One region of the Limnohabitans sp. INBF003 genome, then DNA from elsewhere that is predicted to be linked to it. Evidence: predicted binding sites of a transcription regulator. Region 1 holds the regulator's gene; each other region holds the start of a gene.
The links. Region 1 encodes LexA, which represses DNA repair genes until DNA is damaged. Its sites were predicted from a motif close to ACTGTATNNNNATACAGT; they were not measured.

Region 1 (4,419 bases):
TTTGCCTTTGAGAACTGTGCCCAAGCCAAAATTGGCCGGCATGGAGGCCGCTTTCAGTCCTGACTGCTGCCACGCACCGTGTTTGAGGTTGCCAATGTATTGGGGCAAGCGCCGTGCTGCGGCCATGATCAAAGCCCAAGTCAGCTCTGCTGGTGCGACGGGAGAGCCCACACCTTCGGCGACAGCCACGCCTCGCTCCGTGCAGGCGGCCAGATCGATGTGACCGCCCAAGCGACCTGTCTGGACAATCAATTTCAAGCGGGGCAGTTTTTCGATCACGGCGCGTGTCAGCTGGGTGCGCTCGCGGATCAGGACAATGATGTCTGCATCTTTTAAACGGACCGACAGCTGACCGATGCCTTTGACCGTGTTGGTGTAGACCTTGGCCGGAAAATTTTCGAGTTTGGCTGCGCAACTGAGTTTGCGCACTGCATCTTGGTAGTCGTCAAGGATCACAATGTTCATCCCTCCATTGTGCCTTGACGGGGCAGCCTGATCAGGCCGCTGGGGACGCTTTTCTGATCAAGCGCGCACTTGTGCGGCCTCAATGGCCGCCAGGCGGTCCAATTCGGCGCAGACATCGGCCATGCGGCCTGAAATCACCATGCGACCAGCACCTTTGACCCGTTGATCACTTTCGGTGACCCGCAAGACTCGCAGGGCAGGTGGAGCCGATGCAGACGCTGACCGGTGCGGCAGAGCTGGGGTTTTCAAGCCTTGTTGCTGCGGACACGCCGGTCTGCGCGCAGTCCAGACGGGGCGCAAGTAGGCGTTTGCGCGTTGGGGCTTGGTCACCGAAGGTGGGACACGGTTGAAATTGGAGAAGCCTTGAAAAAGACCCGAAAGAGCAAGCAGAGCGATTCCCATGTGAAACCTTTCAAAAGCATGGAGGTTGGACACAGGCAGGATTGCTGAAAGAGCCTGTTGCATCAGGGCTGACAGCTTCATGCCGCCAGCGCCCGCCACCTGATGCAACAAGCAGGAGACTTACATCAGGAGCGTGTTGCGGATCAGACCCACGGCCAGGCCTTCGATGTCGAAAGGCTCTTCGGGGTTGACCACAATGGTTTGGTAATCGGGGTTTTCGGGCAGCAGCTCGATGCCGTTGGCGGTTTTGCGCAGGCGCTTGACCGTGACTTCATCGCCCAGCCGGGCCACCACGATCTGGCCATTGCGAACTTCTTTGGTCGATTTCACGGCCAGCAGGTCGCCGTCCATGATGCCGACGTCGCGCATGGACATGCCCCGTACCCGGAGCAGATAGTCGGGTTGTTCGGAAAACAGTGTGCTTTCAAGCTGGTAGGTGCGATCGACGTGTTCCTGCGCCAAAATGGGCGACCCGGCGGCCACGCGGCCGATCAATGGCAAACTCAATTGGCCCAGACCGGGCAGGGTGAGGCTGAACAAGTCAGATGGTGCACGCAGGCTGCTGCGGTTGCTGCCTTTGAGGCGGATGCCGCGTGAGGTGCCGCTGACCAGCTCAATGGCCCCTTTGCGGGCCAGGGCCTTGAGGTGTTCTTCTGCCGCATTGGCCGACTTGAAGCCCAGCACGCTGGCGATTTCGGCACGCGTGGGGGGGGCGCCGGTGTTGGCAATGGTGTTCTGGATCAGTTCCAGAATTTCTTGCTGCCGGGCGGTGAGTTTGGGGCTGTCGGTCATGGCGGTCTCCTTGTGGGGATTGGGTGAACTGTTGTTTCATCCAGTGACTGTATTTTTAACCAGTTTTTGGGGCAGTGCAAGTGGTGGACGCAAAAAAAATTCAGAAAATCGTGGTTTTGGGCACAGGCGGCACCATTGCCGGCACGGCGGCCAGCGCCGCTGACCACACCGGTTACACCGCCGGGCAACTGGGTGTGCAGCACTTGCTGGACGCTGTTCCTGGCCTGAATGACGCGCTGCAGGGGGCCGCTCTGGTGTGCGAACAAGTGGCCCAACTCGACAGCAAGGACATGGACCACGCCACCTGGCAAGCGCTGGCACAGCGCTGCACGCACTGGCTCGCGCAGCCCGATGTGGGCGGCATCGTCATCACCCACGGCACCGACACGCTTGAAGAAACCGCCTGGTTTTTGCAACAGGTGCTGGCCACGTCCAAGCCCGTGGTGCTGACCTGCGCGATGCGCCCAGCCACCGCCTTGACACCCGATGGCCCGCAAAACCTGCTGGACGCCTTGGCCGTGGTGCACGACCCGATGGCGAGAGGCGTACAGGCCGTCTGCGCTGGCCGCATCCACAGCGCCCGCGATGTGCAAAAAGTCCATCCCTACAGGCTGGACGCTTTCAGCTCGGGCGAGTCCGGCCCCGTGGGTTGGGTGGAGCAAGGCCGGGTGCGCTGGGCCCATGCGGTGAATGCGCCGCATGCCCAGGTTGTGCCGCACGCCCATGCCCGCCAGGCGCTGGCCTTGCCTGCCGCCGACTGGCCTTGGGTGGCGGTGTTGCACAGCCACGCTGCTGCTGATGCTCGGCAGGTGCGCGCCTTGGTTGCTGCGGGTGTGAAAGGCTTGGTGGTGGCGGGCACCGGCAACGGCACGCTGCACCAAAGCCTGCTCAGCGCACTGGCCGGTGCGCAGGCCCAGGGCGTGGCCGTTCGCCTGACCACCCGCTGCGCCGAAGGGCAGATCGTGGGGCAACCTGCGGCGTTGCAGACGGCGCCTGCAGGGCTCAATGCGTACAAGGCGCGGGTGAGTCTGATGCTGGATTTGATGGGCTGAAATACCCACAAGAACCAGAAACAACAAAGCCCCGCATTGCGGGGCTTTGTTCATTGGAGCCGCTGAAAAATCAGTCAGCCAATGCCGCAAAGGCGCGGGCGGTGATGTCTTCCACGCTGCCGGTGCCGCTGATGGCACGGTATTTGGGGGCGGCTGAGGCGTCGGCCTTGGCCCAGTTGGCGTAGTAGTCCACCAAGGGGCGGGTCTGGGCGCTGTAGACGTCCAGGCGCTTTTTGACGGTTTCTTCCTGGTCGTCGGCGCGTTGCACCAGGGGTTCGCCGGTCACGTCGTCCACGCCGTCGACTTTGGGCGGGTTGAACTTGACGTGATAGGTGCGGCCCGAAGCGGGGTGCGAGCGGCGGCCGCTCATGCGGTCGATGATGGCGTCAAAAGGCACATCGATTTCGAGCACGTAGTCGAGCTTGACGCCTGCAGCCTTCATGGCATCGGCCTGAGGGATGGTGCGGGGGAAGCCGTCAAACAGGAAGCCGTTGGCGCAATCGGCCTGGGCGATGCGCTCTTTGACCAGGTTGATGATCAGGTCGTCGCTGACCAGACCGCCTGCGTCCATCACGGCTTTGGCTTGCAGGCCCAGTTCGGTGCCTGCTTTGACCGCTGCGCGCAGCATGTCGCCGGTGGAGATTTGGGGGATGTTGTATTTCTGGCAGATGAAGGTGGCTTGTGTGCCTTTGCCGGCGCCGGGTGCGCCCAACAGAATCAGTCTCATGGGGAAGGTCCTCTTATCGTTTGAAATCTGAGGTCAGGCGAACCCGACGTTTGTCTTTTTGAGAATATCACGCCAGCCTCTAAGCAGGCTTACGGCATTTTTGACAGAAAAATTGTTTTGGCTCAGCCCAGCAGCGCCCGCACTCGGGCCAGGTCTTCGGGGGTGTCCACCCCGAGGCCGGGGGCCTGGTCGGTCACGTGCACCGCGATCCGGTGGCCATGCCACAGGGCGCGCAGTTGCTCCAGCGATTCCATGGTCTCGATGGGGGCGGGCGGCAGCGTGGGGAACAGCGCCAGAAAACCGGCGCGGTAGCCATAAATGCCGATGTGGCGCAGCGGCGCGGGGCTGGGCAGGGCCTTGAAGCTGCTGCCCGACTGGCCGTCGCGCCACCACGGGATCGGGGCGCGGCTGAAATAAAGCGCCATCTGGCGGGCGTCCATAACCACTTTGACCACATTGGGGTTGGTGAACTCTTCGAGTGAGCCAATCGCGTGGGCAGCCGTGCTCATGCTGGCGTCGGGCCGCTCGGTCAGCACGCGGGCCACATCGTCGATGAGCGTGGGTGGGATCAGCGGTTCGTCGCCTTGCACATTGACCACCACCGCTTCGGGTGGCAAGCCCAGCAGTTGGCAGGCTTCGGCCAAGCGGTCGCTGCCGCTCACATGGTCTTTGCGGGTCAGCAGGGCGCGCACCCCGTGGGCTGCGCAGGCCGCCACGATGCTTTCATCGTCAGCGGCGACCACCACCTGGCTGGCTTGCGAGAGCATGGCGCGCTGGGCCACGCGCACGACCATGGGCAGCCCGGCGATGTCGGCAAGCGGTTTGTTGGGCAAACGGCTGGACGCCAGACGCGCGGGAATGACCACGGTGAAGCCTTGCGGCTTGGCAGAATCACTCATGTGTGGGTTCTCAGAGCGGTGGGCGCAGGGCCGCGAGTTTGTCGATTTCTTCGTCGCTCAGGGTACGGGCTTCGTTTTCCAG
Region 2 (4,419 bases), 850 kb from region 1:
CTCGGCGTTTTCGGGCAGCTTCCCGACCAGCACCTCGTTTTCTCGCTCTGCGCTCATGCTGTATTCCGGCGCACGGTCTGGCTGGGCCGTGGTGGCATCGGTTGGGTTTGTGCTGCTGGCCTTGCTGATCCTCATGCCCGCCTTGCAATACGTGCCGCGCTCGGTCATGGCCGCAGCGGTCATCGTGGCCGTGCTCAACCTGTTCCAGCCCCGGCAGTTCGTGAAGCTCTGGCGCATTGACCGCATCGAAACGATCACCGCAGGCGTGACCTTTGCCATCACCTTGGCCACCGCACCGCGCATTTACTGGGGCGTGATGACCGGTGTGTTGGTGGGTTTGAGCCACTTTTTGCACACCCGCTTGCACCCGCGCATCATCGAAGTGGGCCTGCATGCTGATGGCAGCCTGCGCGACCGGCATTTGTGGAAGCTAGCGCCCTTGGCGCAGCACCTGTATGCGCTGCGCATGGACGCCGAGCTGGACTTTGCTGCCGCAAGCGACTTTGAGCGCGCCATCGCCGATCACCTGGCGCGTCACCGCGACACAAAACATGTGTGCCTGTTTGCACACCCGATCAACCGCATCGATGCCACAGGCGTAGAAACCTTTGGGCAACTGCACCGGCAGCTGTCTAGCCGGGACATCACCCTGCACATCAGCGGCATCAAGCTGCCTGTAGAAAACGCTTTGCACCGCGCAGGCGAACTGGACGAAGGGCCATTCCTCAAGATGTACCGCACCGACGCCGAGGCCATTCAAGCACTCAAGGCACTGGACCCGCTGCCTTCAGACATGGCCGCTGCAGCCATCTGAGGCGCACGGATCGGCCCATCGGCCTCGGTTCAGGCCAAGCCCTTTTCAAATTCGGTCAAGCGCTTGTGAATCGAGCGCAGCTCGGTGATGTCGGTCCAGCGCTCGATCAGGTATGAAAAAGCCTCGTTCACCTTGCCAAACGCATTGCTGACCTGCTGGATCACGCCCAGCGTGATCAGCCCGGTGAACAGCGACGGCCCCATCAGCAGGTAAGGAAAGATCACCATCGTCTGGCTGTAAAAATTGCTCCAGAGATTGAAGTAAGCATAGTGGTTGAACAAACGGAAGTTGTTCAGCCGCACCCCTGTGAACAAGTTCAGCACGGTGGGCAAATCCATGCGGCTGCGGTCGTCTTCGGCATACACCAAATTCTTGCGCAATGCGGCTTCGGTCTTTTGGTTGTTGTATTCGAGCCCCGGCAGGCGAATGCCCACAAACCACGACAGCACGGTGCCGCCCAAGGCGGTGGTCAAAGCCACCCAAAACAGCGAGCCCTCAAACTGCAGCCAGGCAATCGCCATCCCCTTGGACAGCGCCCACAAAATCGGGATGAACGAGGCCAGCGTCAGCACTGCCCGCACCAAGCCCAGCCCCAGATTTTCGGTTTGGCGGGCAAAGCGCATGCAGTCTTCTTGAATGCGCTGCGAAGCGCCTTCGACCGTCTCACTGGTCTTTTGCCAACGCGGCAAATACACCTCGGTCATGGCCTGACGCCAACGAAAGGCGTAGTGCGAGGCGAGGTACGTTTCCAGACTGCGCAGCAGCATGTAGGGGAACGCGATCCACGCGAACTGCTGCATGAAACCCCAAAACATGGCCAACCCGCCTGCTTGCTCGGGCTTTTGCAACAGGTCGTAAAACTGGCCGTACCAGGTGTTGAGCTTGACCGTCTGCTGCACCGTGATGAACACCAGCGCCACCAACACCAACAAACCACCCCAAGCCCACAAGGCCCAACGGCGTGAAAGAAAGAAACTGCCAAACATCAAAAAGCCTTGTCGGTTTTGTGAAAGAACAAACACTGCCCGCCCTGCTGCCGCCACATCCCATCGGCCTCGGGGCAGGTTGCCGTGCCGTCATCGGTGCGGTCACCTGCGGCGGGTAATTATCAGCGTCCGCATGACTCTTCCTCTCTGTTTTAAATTTTTCAGGTTGACAATATACTGTACATAAATACAGTATATTGCCATGCTTCGCTCCCTCTTCATCGACTTCAACAGCTACTTCGCTTCGGTCGAGCAGCAGCTCGATCCGGCCTTGCGTGGGCGGCCGGTGGGGGTGGTGCCGGTCATGGCAGATTCGTCGAGTTGCATTGCGGCCAGCATTGAGGCCAAGGCTTTTGGTGTCAAAACGGGCACGCGGGTGGCCGACGCCAAACGGATGTGTCCGGGCATTGCGCTGGTGTTGGCTGACCACGCGAAGTATGTGCAGGTGCACCAGCAGGCCGTGGCCGTGGTGGACCGGTTGGCGCAAGTGCGGCAGGTGGTGAGCATTGACGAGATGGAGTGCGAGCTGACCGGTCGCTGGCGTGAGCGTGAACGCGCTGTGGCGCTGGCCCAGCAGATCAAGGCGGCGCTGCTGGCCGAGGTGGGCGAGTGCATGCGCACCTCGATTGGCATTGCGCCCAACACGCTGCTGGGCAAGCTGGCCAGCGACATGCACAAGCCCGATGGCCTGACGGTGATCGAGCAGCACGAATTGCCCGAGCGGCTGTTACCCCTCAAGCTCTCGGCCCTGCAAGGCATTGGCCCCCGCATGCGCGAGCGCCTGTCGCGTTGCGGCATCGAGACCATGGAACAGCTGTATGCCGCGCCGCGTGATTTGCTGCACACGGCCTGGGGCGGGCTGGCGGGTTCCGACATGTACGACAGGCTGCGCGGCCAGTGGTACGGGCCACGCGCCACGGTAGCGCGCTCGCTTGGGCATTCGCATGTGCTGCCGCCCGATTTGCGCCACCCCACAGGCGCGCACCAAGTGCTGCACCGCTTAACGCAAAAGGCGGCCATGCGGCTGCGCAAGCAAGGTTTTTATGCCACGGCCATGCAGGTGTTTGTGCGCTGCGACCACCGTTGGCAACGCGAGGCCGGTGGCGAGCGCGCTGTGCATGTGGGCGAGACGCAAGACACGGGCTTTTTGCTGCACACGCTCGACCAGCTTTGGTTCAGCGGCTTGCACCTGCTGCAGCGCCCGCAAGCTGTGGGCGTGCAGCTGTGCGGGCTGGTGCTGGCGAGTCAGCACACACCGGATTTGTTTGATTCGCTTGAAGATGAACCCACCGCCCGTGCTGCGCAGACAAGGCAAAACCAAGAAGTTCACCGCGACCGGACCCGACTGATGTCGGCCATGGACGTGCTCAACCGCACTTATGGCAAGAACGCGGTGTACTTTGCCAGCGCCCACCACGCGCTGGACGCCGCGCCGATGCGCATCGCGTTCAACCGGATTCCGGATCTGGAAACGGAACGCTGAGTCGACCGTAGGAGCTTGCCCTGCAAGCAATAGACCGCAGTTACACAACCACCCCATCGCCAGCAGGGCTGGCTCCTACAAGATGTGGCAGCATCAGGCGGTGACGATCCAGCCTTCGAGTGGGTCGCACGGCGGCAGGCCGTATTGCGGATGCCCGGCTTCGTGCTGTTGCTGCGCCCAGGCCGCTTGCATCAGGCACAAGGTGGCGTCCAGGGCATCGCCGCTGGCGTCATCTGCCAAGCGCCCCAACAGGGCGTTGCTGGCCACCAGGCGCAGGCCCAGTCGGGTCTGGCCGCGCTCCAAGGCGCTGAGCAGTTCACGCCGGGCCAGCAAGCGCTCGGGGGTTTGTTTGGCTTTGTCGTCACTTTTGTAGCTTTGGTTGCCCAAGACCTCACGCGCCAGCAGGCCGGGGTAGGCTTCCAGCGCCACGCGGCGGGTGTCGCCTGCGTGCAGGCCGGGCAGGTGCACACCCGCTTGGCGCAACAGGGGCACGCCCGCGTGCAGCATGTAGGCCACTGGCGGGTTGACCCATTTCATGGAGGGGCTGGAGCCTGCGGGCCGGTCAGCGGCGCGGTGGGCAAACTTGCCACCCACGGGGCGGGCGTTGCAAAACGCCGCAAACTGTTCGCGAATTTGGGGGCGCTCCAGCGCGCCATAGTGGTCCATGCAGGCCGCCCAGTCGGTGGGCCAGCCCAGGCTTTCCACCAGTTCACGCGGCAAGCCAAAGGGCAAATCAAAACCGCCCACCCAGTCGGCAGGCTGCGCCAACCAATGGCCGAATGCGTTCAGGGTTTCAAAGGTGTGCAGGGCTTGCAGTTGCACCCTGCCCTGCCGGGCATTGCCCAGCGCCAGCACAATGGGTTTACGCTTGCTGGGACTGCTGGAAAAATCGCAGCCGATGAGCTGCATCGGATCAGGCGCGGCCGATGATGGATGCAGTGGCCATCAGCTCTTCGAGCAAGGCCAGAGAGACTTTGCCCGAGACGCTGTAAGGGTCTAGCTCAGCGCGCTCGGAGTACTTGAGCAGGATGTTGGTGTTCACACGCGAGGCATCGACCTGGCCCATGGTCCAGCCACCGAAGCGGCGTTCACTGATTTCTTCGTAATGCAGCAAGACCACGTCTTTGTGGCGCACA
Region 3 (4,419 bases), 630 kb from region 1:
GACCAGGGCAAATAAAACACTGTGGCGCATGAATCGCTCTTGTTGGGTTGTGTCAGATACCGAACCGGGCACCAGCGCCCAGCAGCGTCGCCACACCCAAAATGGCAAAGACACCTGCGGCAATCGAATGCACGAGCTTCATCGGGATCTTGTTGGCCAGTTTGTCGCCCACGAAAACCGCAGGCACGTCGGCAATCAGCATGCCCAGTGTGGTGCCGATCACCACCATGACGGGGTTTGCGTAGTGTGCCGCCATGGCCACTGTGGCGATTTGTGTCTTGTCGCCCATTTCAGCCAAAAAGAAGGTGATCAGCGTGGCGCCAAAAACGCCGAAACGCTTGGCCACCTGGGTTTCGTCTTCTTCGATTTCATCAGGGATCATCGTCCAAATGGCCATGCCGATGAAGGAAGCACCCAAAACCCAGCGCAGCAGTTCGGGGCTGACGGCCGAAGTGATCCAGGCACCCAAGGCACCTGCCAAACCATGGTTGACGATGGTGGCCGCCAGGATGCCGGCAATGATGGGGAGGGGTTTTTTGAAGCGCGCAGCGAGGATGAACGCGAGAAGCTGGGTTTTGTCGCCGATTTCAGCGAGGGCCACAACGCCAGTTGAAACGAGAAGGGATTCCATGAATGCTCCAAGGCCGGATCCGAAAACGAATGACCACGACGCGTCTCCGGCCTGAACGGAGGCATCATGGTCAAAGGTCTTGCCAGGCGTGGTGCTGCTTGCGCCATGGTCAAAAACGACCAAGTATGTTGACGCAAGCCTCTTGGGTGAAAGAGCGGCTACTCCCCAGTGACGGCGGCGATCTTACCATGCAGTCATCTGCACTTTCCTGGTCCAGCGCTCGTCAAAACAAGCCCATTTGCCCCACGGTAGACGGCGGCCTGAAACCCGCCACACTCCAGTCGTGCCGCTGACGGTTCAGGCCCAACCGCCTGCAAGCCTTGTCAAAGCGCTGGGCGATCAGGTCGGCCCAGATGCCCTGGCCGCTGCGGCGTGTGGCAAAGCTGGCGTCGTAGTCCTTGCCGCCGCGCAGGTCGTGCATGCGGGCCATCACGCGGGCGGCGCGGTCGGGGTAGTGCAGGTCCAGCCATTGCCTGAAAAGCGGCGACAACTCCCACGGCAGGCGCAGCACCACATAAAACGCACTGGTGGCACCGGCATCGCGGGCGGCGGCCAGCACCTGCTCCATGTCGTCGTTGATGAACGGGATTTGCGGCGACACACTCACCCCCACCGGAATGCCCGCATCGACCAGCGTGCGGATAGTGCGCAAGCGTCGCCAGGGCGCAGCAGCCCGCGGCTCCATGCGGCGGGCCAGATCGGTGTCGAGCGTGGTCACGCTCACATAAACGCCCGCCTGCTTGCGAGCCGCCATGGGCGCTAGCAGGTCAATGTCGCGCTCGATGCCGCTGCCCTTGGTCACCACGGCCATGGGGTGGTGGCAGTCGTGCAGCACCTGCAACACCTCGCGGGTCAGGCGCAGCTCACGGTCCAGCGGCTGGTAGGCGTCGGTGATGGTGCCCAGCGCCATCATGCCGGGGCTGTACCGCGGGCTCGCCAGTTCATGCACCAAGTGGTCGGCCAGCCCCCGCTTGGCGATCAGCCGGGTTTCAAAGTCCAGCCCGGGCGAGAGGCCCAAATAGCTGTGCGATGGGCGGGCATAGCAATAGCTGCAACCGTGCTCACAGCCCCGATAAGGGTTGATCGAGCGGTCAAAGCCGATGTCGGGCGAGGTGTTGCGGCTGATGGCGCTTTTGGCTTGTTCCCAGGTCCAGGTGGTGGTGATGCGCGGAGCATCTTCGGATTCAACGGCCCAGCCATCGTCAAACGGTTCACGGGCATCGCGCTCAAAGCGGTGTGCCAAGCGCGTGGCGCTGCCACGGCCTTTGATGGCGTCCAGCGCAATGGGAATGTGGGCAATGGTCATGAACTGTATTTTCATACAGTATTTTGATTGAATGCAAGCGCCACCTGCATTCAGCGCCAACGCTTGTCCGCCGCCCTGCCGGTCAGGCCCGGCAACAGACCAGATGATGGCTCAGACCGTGGGCGTGTTGGAGCGGCCCTTCAGCATCGGCCCTGTCGCGGCCAAACAGACATAATCGCCGACCGTTCTGGTGGCTTGTTGCACGCCATCCACCGTCAATCGACGCTCAACAATGAGGTTCATCGCACCCGTGTTTTCATCCAGCTGACCCGCCAGCCAGCCACCGGCAAAGTTCGACTGAAAATGCAACTTACCGTCTGTGCCTTTCCAAGGCGTGGCGTTGAGTGACTTGAGCTGAATTTGGTCATGACGCTGGCGAACATCCACGCTGATCCGATAGGGCAAGGCCTGCTTGGCGGTGCCAGCATCCGTCGATGCGGTGGCTTCCATTCCGGAACACACCAGGGCTTTGTCCCATGCAGCCTCTTGAGCGCAACCCGCCAACAACACAAGGGTCAACCCCATCAACACTGATTTCATTGCAAGACTCCTCCAAAGCCGCACATTTTGATGAGCGGTCATGAAAGCCAGCTTAAGAGGATGGAGCACCCTCCTCAAGACCGAAAAACCAGCGCTCAAGCCCGGTCCATGGCAGCCCAGACCGCATTCAATTCGCTCACCGATGTGGGCCGCACCAGTCGGGCGATCTCCTGACCATCACGCAAAAACACCAGTGTGGGCCAAAGCTTGACGCGGAAAGAACGCCCAAGCGCACGGCCCGAGCCGTCTTCCACCTTGAGGTGTTGCCATTGCGGGTGCTCTGCCATCGCCTGTGTGACGGCGGGCTGGGCAGCGCGGCAATGGCCGCACCAGTCGGTGCCAAATTCGAGTAAGGTCAGACCACGCCAAGCGTCCACATCGGCGCGGCTGGGGGCTTCGATTTCACTGAGGTAAGGGGCGGGCATGTTGAATTGACGCAGAGTTGAGCTGGCAATGGTATGGCAAGCTTGGCTTTGGGCTGCAGACACAGCCTGCTGCAAAAACGGTCAAACGCCAGCCAGATCACGCAAGGCTTGCGGGTTGGGCAAGCCCAGCACACGCCCCGCGCCACTGATGAGTTGGCGCTCACGCAAATGGCGCAGCACCCGAGAAAAAGTTTCTGGCGCAATGCCCAATTGGGCGGCAATGGTGCGTTTGCGTTCACGCAAGGTGACAGCTAGGCCACCGGCCAGCGCATCAGTTTCGGCGTGGCGCAAGAGCCACTCGGCGCAACGCGCATCGGCGTCTTTGGCCAGACGGCTCACCCCCAGCTCGGTTTGTTGGCGCTGCGAACGCGCCATGTCAATCAGCAGGTTTTGCGAGGCCTCGGGCAAGGCTTTCACTTCGGCCACAAAGTCGGGCACGCTGACATAGTGCAGCTGCACCGGTGATTCGGCCACAGCGTCTACCGCATGTGGCAAGCCCAGCAAGCCAGAAGCGGCCTCCAGCCAGAAAGGCCCTTCGACCACACCCAGTTGGTGCGTCATTTCACCTTGCGTCATCACCCCCAAAACCACCCGGCCCTGCATCACATGCACGATGCGATCGACCGCATCACCCCGTCGCAGCAAGACGGTACCGGCCTCCAGACGGGTGGCGGGCTCGGAGGAAAGGGGCAAAGAAGTATCCAACATGATGGCCCTGAATGTGCCAGATCACAGGGCCTGCGGGTTTGACACACATCAATACCCGGCGGGGCTTCTTGCGACTTGTGCCAGTCGCCCGATTTACGCCCGATTTGCGTCAATTCAGTGGCGTCAAATCAGACCACCAAAATCGCCCGAAAGTCGTTCACATTGGTGTGCGTGGGGCCCGTGATGACCAAATCCCCCAATGCCTCAAAAAAGCCGTAGGCATCGTTGCGCTGCAGGTGCTCGTCCACCTTGTGGCCCAGTGCCTGGGCACGGGCCAAGGTGTCGGGGGTCACTTGCGCCCCGGCGTTGTCTTCGATGCCGTCAATGCCATCGGTGTCGGCGGCCAAGGCCCACACACCGGGCTGGCCTTGCAGGGCCTGGGCCAGGCCCATGCAAAACTCGCCCGCCCGGCCGCCTCGGCCTTTGGGCGTGCCCGCTGGTTGGGGCTTGATGGTCACGGTGGTTTCGCCGCCGCTCAAGATCACGCACGGCTTTTGAAACGGCCCCTGCCCCTTCGCCGCAGCGCGGGCCAGCGCAGCGTGCACCTTGCCCACCTCACGCGATTCACCCTCGATCTCGTCACTCAGTATGTAAACATGAAGGCCTTGTGCGCGGGCTGCCTCGGCAGCGGCTTCGAGCGATTGTTGGGGCGTGGCGATCATGTGCAGGGCATGGCCTGCAAACACGGGCGAACCGGGTTTGGGCGTTTCCCAGATACCAGCTTGCAGGGCTTGCAACACCTCGGACGGTACAGCGATGGCGTAGCGCTGCAAGATGGCCAATGCGTCGGCGCAGGTGCTGGCATCGGC
Region 4 (4,419 bases), 780 kb from region 1:
GTAGGGTGCAGCGCATCAGCAGGACTTGAATGCGCCTTGAAACCGGACAAGGCCGCTGGATCGGATGGCACCGTTGCAGGCGTGCCCGACACCGCAGCCCGGTTTTCAAAGCACGAGGGCGTGGGCAAGATCGACTGCAACACGCTCAGCACGTTTTGCAGACGCGGGTCGTTGGTGTGTGCATCGTCGGTGGTGTCATTGATGCAAAAAAATTCGAGCGAGCCGAACTCGGCCACCAGCGCTTGCAGCTGCGCGTTTTGATCGGCCTCGCCCGTTGACACATAGCGGTGGCGATAAGTCCGGATGCTGGCCACGCCATGCGCCAAGGCCCAGCGCAGCACGAAGTCCGACACGATGGTCGGCTTGTCCCAGCTGCGAAACACCGTCGACCGGACAGCGGCAAACAGCTCGGGGGCTGTTTCTTCCAGCTCCAGCAGGATCGACTTGAGCATGGGCCGGGGCGAATGCGCAAACGTGCGGAAGGTGCTCTGGTACAGCGGGTCTTGCTCGCGCAGGGCGGGCGTGCCTGAGCGGGCTTTGTCGGTGAGCCACTGAATGGACAGGCGACAGGCGTTTTCGAGCGACGTGGCGTCCATGCGCATGGCTTCGTCGGTGACCACCGGATCGTCCGACCAGGTGACATGGAAGCCATCGTAATGGAACCAGTCATCGACGCTGACCGGGGCACCAAAGAACACATCGTCGTTGAAGTAAAAGTAACGCTCGGACAAGCCGGGAATGTGGTGAATCCAGGACTCGATGTGCCCGGAATCAAAGGTGGGCAAGGATGCCTCGGGGATCAGTTCGCGGTGGTCCACCAGCGTCAAGCGGTCCGAGGGGCGCAGCCAGTCGGGGGCCTGGGCATCGGTGACGATGTAAACATGGCCGTGGTCTGGGAAAAACTTCTCCAAGGCCCGCAGGCTGTAACGCAGCTCGTGGTTGTCCCGAAACCGGCCTTCCACATTGCTGTAGCGGGCCATGGCGGCACTGGAATCGCTGGGGAGTTGCTGCAGGGCGGCCTGGCGTTTGGCCCGCCAGGTCGAATCATTCCCGTCAACCCACAAATAAACGATGTCGATGGGCGAATCGTGAGGCATGTCTGCGTTGGATTTTTTGAAGAGGCTGAGTCTAGCAGTGGGTCTGCGCAAGCGTTGGCAATAACCGCCTTGACCTGAGGGCCACTGAGGGGCCCGGTGTCAGGCGGCGGACAAAACCTGAACTTCCACGCTTTGTGTCAGCAGCGGTCGGCACAGGATCTTGTAGCCATCGGCGTCAAAGCCTGAAGCCACCTGACTCAGTTGGCGAGCTTCGCCGATGGTGGGCGCGCTGCCCAGGTAGCACCAATGGTTGACCACATGGATTTGCGTGAAGGCTTCGTCGCGCTCGACCAAACCCACCGCACCGGGGTAAGGCCAGCACGCCACGCGCTGCGCCAGCAGGCTGCTGAACAGCCGTTCACGGTGCTCGGCTGGGCTTTCATCCCCCCGGCACACGCCCGCACATTGGCGGATGGCGGCCCGAAAGCAGGCTTTGCCGGGTGGCAGTTTTTCGAGGCCCAACGGGCCATAGCAGAGCTTGTTCTGGTCGGCGATGGCCCTCAGGGCATCGAGCGCGGCGTGGCGGCTGGCAAACAGACCATACAAATCAGGCTCGCTCGCAAAATCAATGTCCTTGGAATAAACCACTTGGGGCACATCACCCGCCATTTGCAAGCTGCACAGCTGTTTGTTGCGGCGCAATTTCTGGTTGAACAGCGGGTGTTGGGCTTTGATCATTTGCGCTTCCAGCAGCAAAGCCCCGATCTCGCCCGCCGTGCGGATGTGGCTGATGCGCTGGGTCTGGCGCAGCATGCGGGCTTCGTCGGGCGTGCGCAAGTGCGACAGCAGCCGGGCGCGGATGTTGATGCTTTTGCCGATGTACAGCGGCAAGTCGCCGTCTTGGCCATGAAAGGTGTAAACACCTGCTCCGGTGGGGGCGTCTTCGATGGCTTCGCGCAAGTGCTGCGGGTATTCGTAAACCCGACTGTCTTCAAAGTCATCGCGGCGGCGTCTTGGCAAAGGCATGGCGTTCAATGGGTGGGCAAACTCAGAGGGGTGCAAAGTACTGTTTATATTTACAGTATACTGATCTGGTCATGCTTCCTGCAGTTGCCTGACATTTTGTTCTTTGGCGCCCCCGGCCTTGCGGCTTGGGGCGTTTTTTTATGCCTTGGGCTGTGCTACTTGTCGGCTCAAACCACCCCAAAGCGACCATCGTCCTGGTGGCTGATTTGCCCTTGCGCCAGCAACTCGGCCAGGTGCATGCCAATGGTGTTGCGCTCGGCGCAGGGCACAAAGGGCACATCGTAGCCTTGGGGGTACAGCAGGCGTCGGCTGACTAACTCATCCAGACTCTGCGGGGTTTGCAGGTAAGCCAGCAGCTGGTCGCTGCGTTCGTCGAGCTTGCTGGCGTAACGCGCCAGATCGCGCAAAAACTGCACTCGGTCAGTGACCACCGCCTTGTGATGCGAGGTGACCCAGATGCGGGCCTCCAGCTGCGCCACTTTTTTCAGGCTTTGCCGAAAGTCACTCAAGCTGGAAGTCGCATCGCCGTAATAGGGGCCAAAGCCGGTCAGGTCGATGTCGCCAATGAAGGCCAGGCCTTCGCTTTCAACCACCAAGGCGCAGTGGCCCGATGTGTGGCCCGGCAGGTGGTGTGCACGCACGCGCACCCCGCCGCCCAAATCCCACGACGCGCCATCGCTGTAGCCGGTGGCGTCGGGTCGGGGCTGGTAATGAAAATCCTTTTGCACGATCTGGTGCATCGCATCAAGCACGTCTTGCGGGTAACCGTAGTGCTGGCACATGCCAGCCCACGATTGGGCTGCGGCCAGATCGGCCTCGTGCACCTGCACCCGGGCGTGCGGGAGGCGGTGCAGCCCGGCCATGTGGTCTTCGTGCACATGGCCCAGGATGACCAGGTCCACCGTGTCCAGTTCGGGGCCAATCCGGTTGGCCACCTCGGGGGTGTCAAACGCCACCCGGGTGTCGGCCCCCTGCACGATGAGCTGATTGCCGTCGGGGTATTTGCCCGATTTTTCTCCCAAGTGCACACGCACCGCACCAAAATTCAACACCGACGCCATGACATGCTTTCCTGATCAACCCCAAGGGCAATAGAGGCCACTATAGCCAGCGTGACAGCCCCGCGCTGCCGCACAGGCTACAGTGAACGCATGAACACCCGCCCCTCTGCCGCCACCCTTGCAGCCACCGCCCTGATCGACAGCGACCACCCGGCCGTGATCGCCTTTGCCAGTGAGAACGCGCAAGGCCAAGACGACCGTGAACGTGCCGTGTCGCTTTATCTGGCGGTGCGCGACCAGTTCCGATACGACCCGTACCGCATCGACCTCGCACCCGAAGGCATGCGGGCCAGCTCGGTCATTGCCCAAGGCGCTGGCTGGTGCGTGCCCAAAGCGGCCTTGATGGCCGCAGCCTGCCGTGCGGTGGGCCTGCACGCACGCCTGGGCTATGCCGATGTGCGCAACCACCTGAGCACCGAGCGCTTGCGCCAGACCATGCAGACCGATGTGTTCATCTGGCATGGTTATGCCGACATCTGGCTGGAGGGCCAATGGGTCAAGGCCACGCCCGCTTTCAACATCGGGCTGTGCGACAAGTTTGGTCTGTTGCCTTTGGAGTTTGATGGGCGAAACGATTCGATCTACCACCCGTTTGACAAGGCGGGCAACCGGCACATGGAGTACGTGAACCAGCGCGGCAGCTTTGACGACATGCCGCTGGCGCAGATCGTGGCCGACTTCAAGACCGTCTACAGCGGCTGGATGGCCGAACACGACTCGCTGCAAAACGCCAGTTTTGAGCAAGACGTGACGCGCGAGACGCGCTGAGGGCCATCAGGCGCTCACGACCGCCGCCCGCTTGACGCGCCACAGCAGCCACAAGGCCACGCTCAGGTTGAGCGCGTTCCACAACACCCCGTTGATGAAAGCCGCGTGGTACGAGCCCGTGAGGTCAAAAACCTTGCCCGACATCCAGCCGCCCAAGGCCATGCCGATCAGGGTGGCAAAAATCACCGCCCCCACGCGTGAACCCGCTTCCTTGGCCGGGAAGTACTCGCGCACGATGATCGCGTAAGCGGGCACGATGCCGCCTTGAAACAGGCCAAACAAGGCCGAGATGACGTAGAGCGACACCAGGCCGTTGAAGGGCAAAAACAGCAGCAAGGCCACGCCTTGCAAAACCGAGCCCAGCACCAGCGTGCGCAAGCCGCCAATGCGGTCGCAAATCAAGCCCGAGATGAGCCGGCTGGCAATGCCGCTGGCCAGCATGAGCGAAAGCATTTCGGCCCCGCGTGCAGCGCCAAAACCCAGGTCGGTGCAATAAGCCACGATGTGCACCTGCGGCATGGCCATGG

Region 2: ACZ5VE_RS02240 (Y-family DNA polymerase) is a predicted target of LexA. The motif match lies at 1,977-1,994, and genes of this name have one in related genera.
Region 3: ACZ5VE_RS03235 (PA0069 family radical SAM protein) is a predicted target of LexA. The motif match lies at 1,940-1,957, and genes of this name have one in related genera.
Region 4: cho (excinuclease Cho) is a predicted target of LexA. The motif match lies at 2,103-2,120, and genes of this name have one in related genera.

Annotation. Positions count from the first base shown of each region.
Region 1 is NZ_AP029222.1:1,300,017-1,304,435, forward strand. It holds gene ACZ5VE_RS05965 (D-2-hydroxyacid dehydrogenase family protein) at 1-465, opposite strand, end outside; gene ACZ5VE_RS05970 (hypothetical protein) at 523-714, opposite strand; gene lexA (transcriptional repressor LexA) at 988-1,659, opposite strand; gene ACZ5VE_RS05980 (asparaginase) at 1,743-2,711, shown strand; gene adk (adenylate kinase) at 2,782-3,438, opposite strand; gene kdsB (3-deoxy-manno-octulosonate cytidylyltransferase) at 3,561-4,337, opposite strand; gene ACZ5VE_RS05995 (Trm112 family protein) at 4,348-4,419, opposite strand, start outside.
Region 2 is NZ_AP029222.1:453,256-457,674, reverse strand. It holds gene ACZ5VE_RS02250 (SulP family inorganic anion transporter) at 1-814, shown strand, start outside; gene ACZ5VE_RS02245 (putative transporter) at 844-1,800, opposite strand; gene ACZ5VE_RS02240 (Y-family DNA polymerase) at 2,003-3,283, shown strand; gene ACZ5VE_RS02235 (DUF429 domain-containing protein) at 3,377-4,192, opposite strand; gene ACZ5VE_RS02230 (BLUF domain-containing protein) at 4,197-4,419, opposite strand, start outside.
Region 3 is NZ_AP029222.1:673,710-678,128, reverse strand. It holds gene ACZ5VE_RS03245 (DMT family transporter) at 1-30, opposite strand, end outside; gene ACZ5VE_RS03240 (TMEM165/GDT1 family protein) at 53-631, opposite strand; yybP-ykoY riboswitch at 644-810, opposite strand; gene ACZ5VE_RS03235 (PA0069 family radical SAM protein) at 855-1,937, opposite strand; gene ACZ5VE_RS03230 (hypothetical protein) at 2,049-2,519, opposite strand; gene ACZ5VE_RS03225 (thioredoxin family protein) at 2,573-2,902, opposite strand; gene ACZ5VE_RS03220 (Crp/Fnr family transcriptional regulator) at 2,984-3,610, opposite strand; gene ACZ5VE_RS03215 (glycerate kinase type-2 family protein) at 3,739-4,419, opposite strand, start outside.
Region 4 is NZ_AP029222.1:2,078,193-2,082,611, forward strand. It holds gene ACZ5VE_RS09390 (stealth family protein) at 1-1,097, opposite strand, end outside; gene cho (excinuclease Cho) at 1,197-2,063, opposite strand; gene ACZ5VE_RS09400 (MBL fold metallo-hydrolase) at 2,231-3,124, opposite strand; gene ACZ5VE_RS09405 (transglutaminase domain-containing protein) at 3,215-3,892, shown strand; gene ACZ5VE_RS09410 (MFS transporter) at 3,899-4,419, opposite strand, start outside.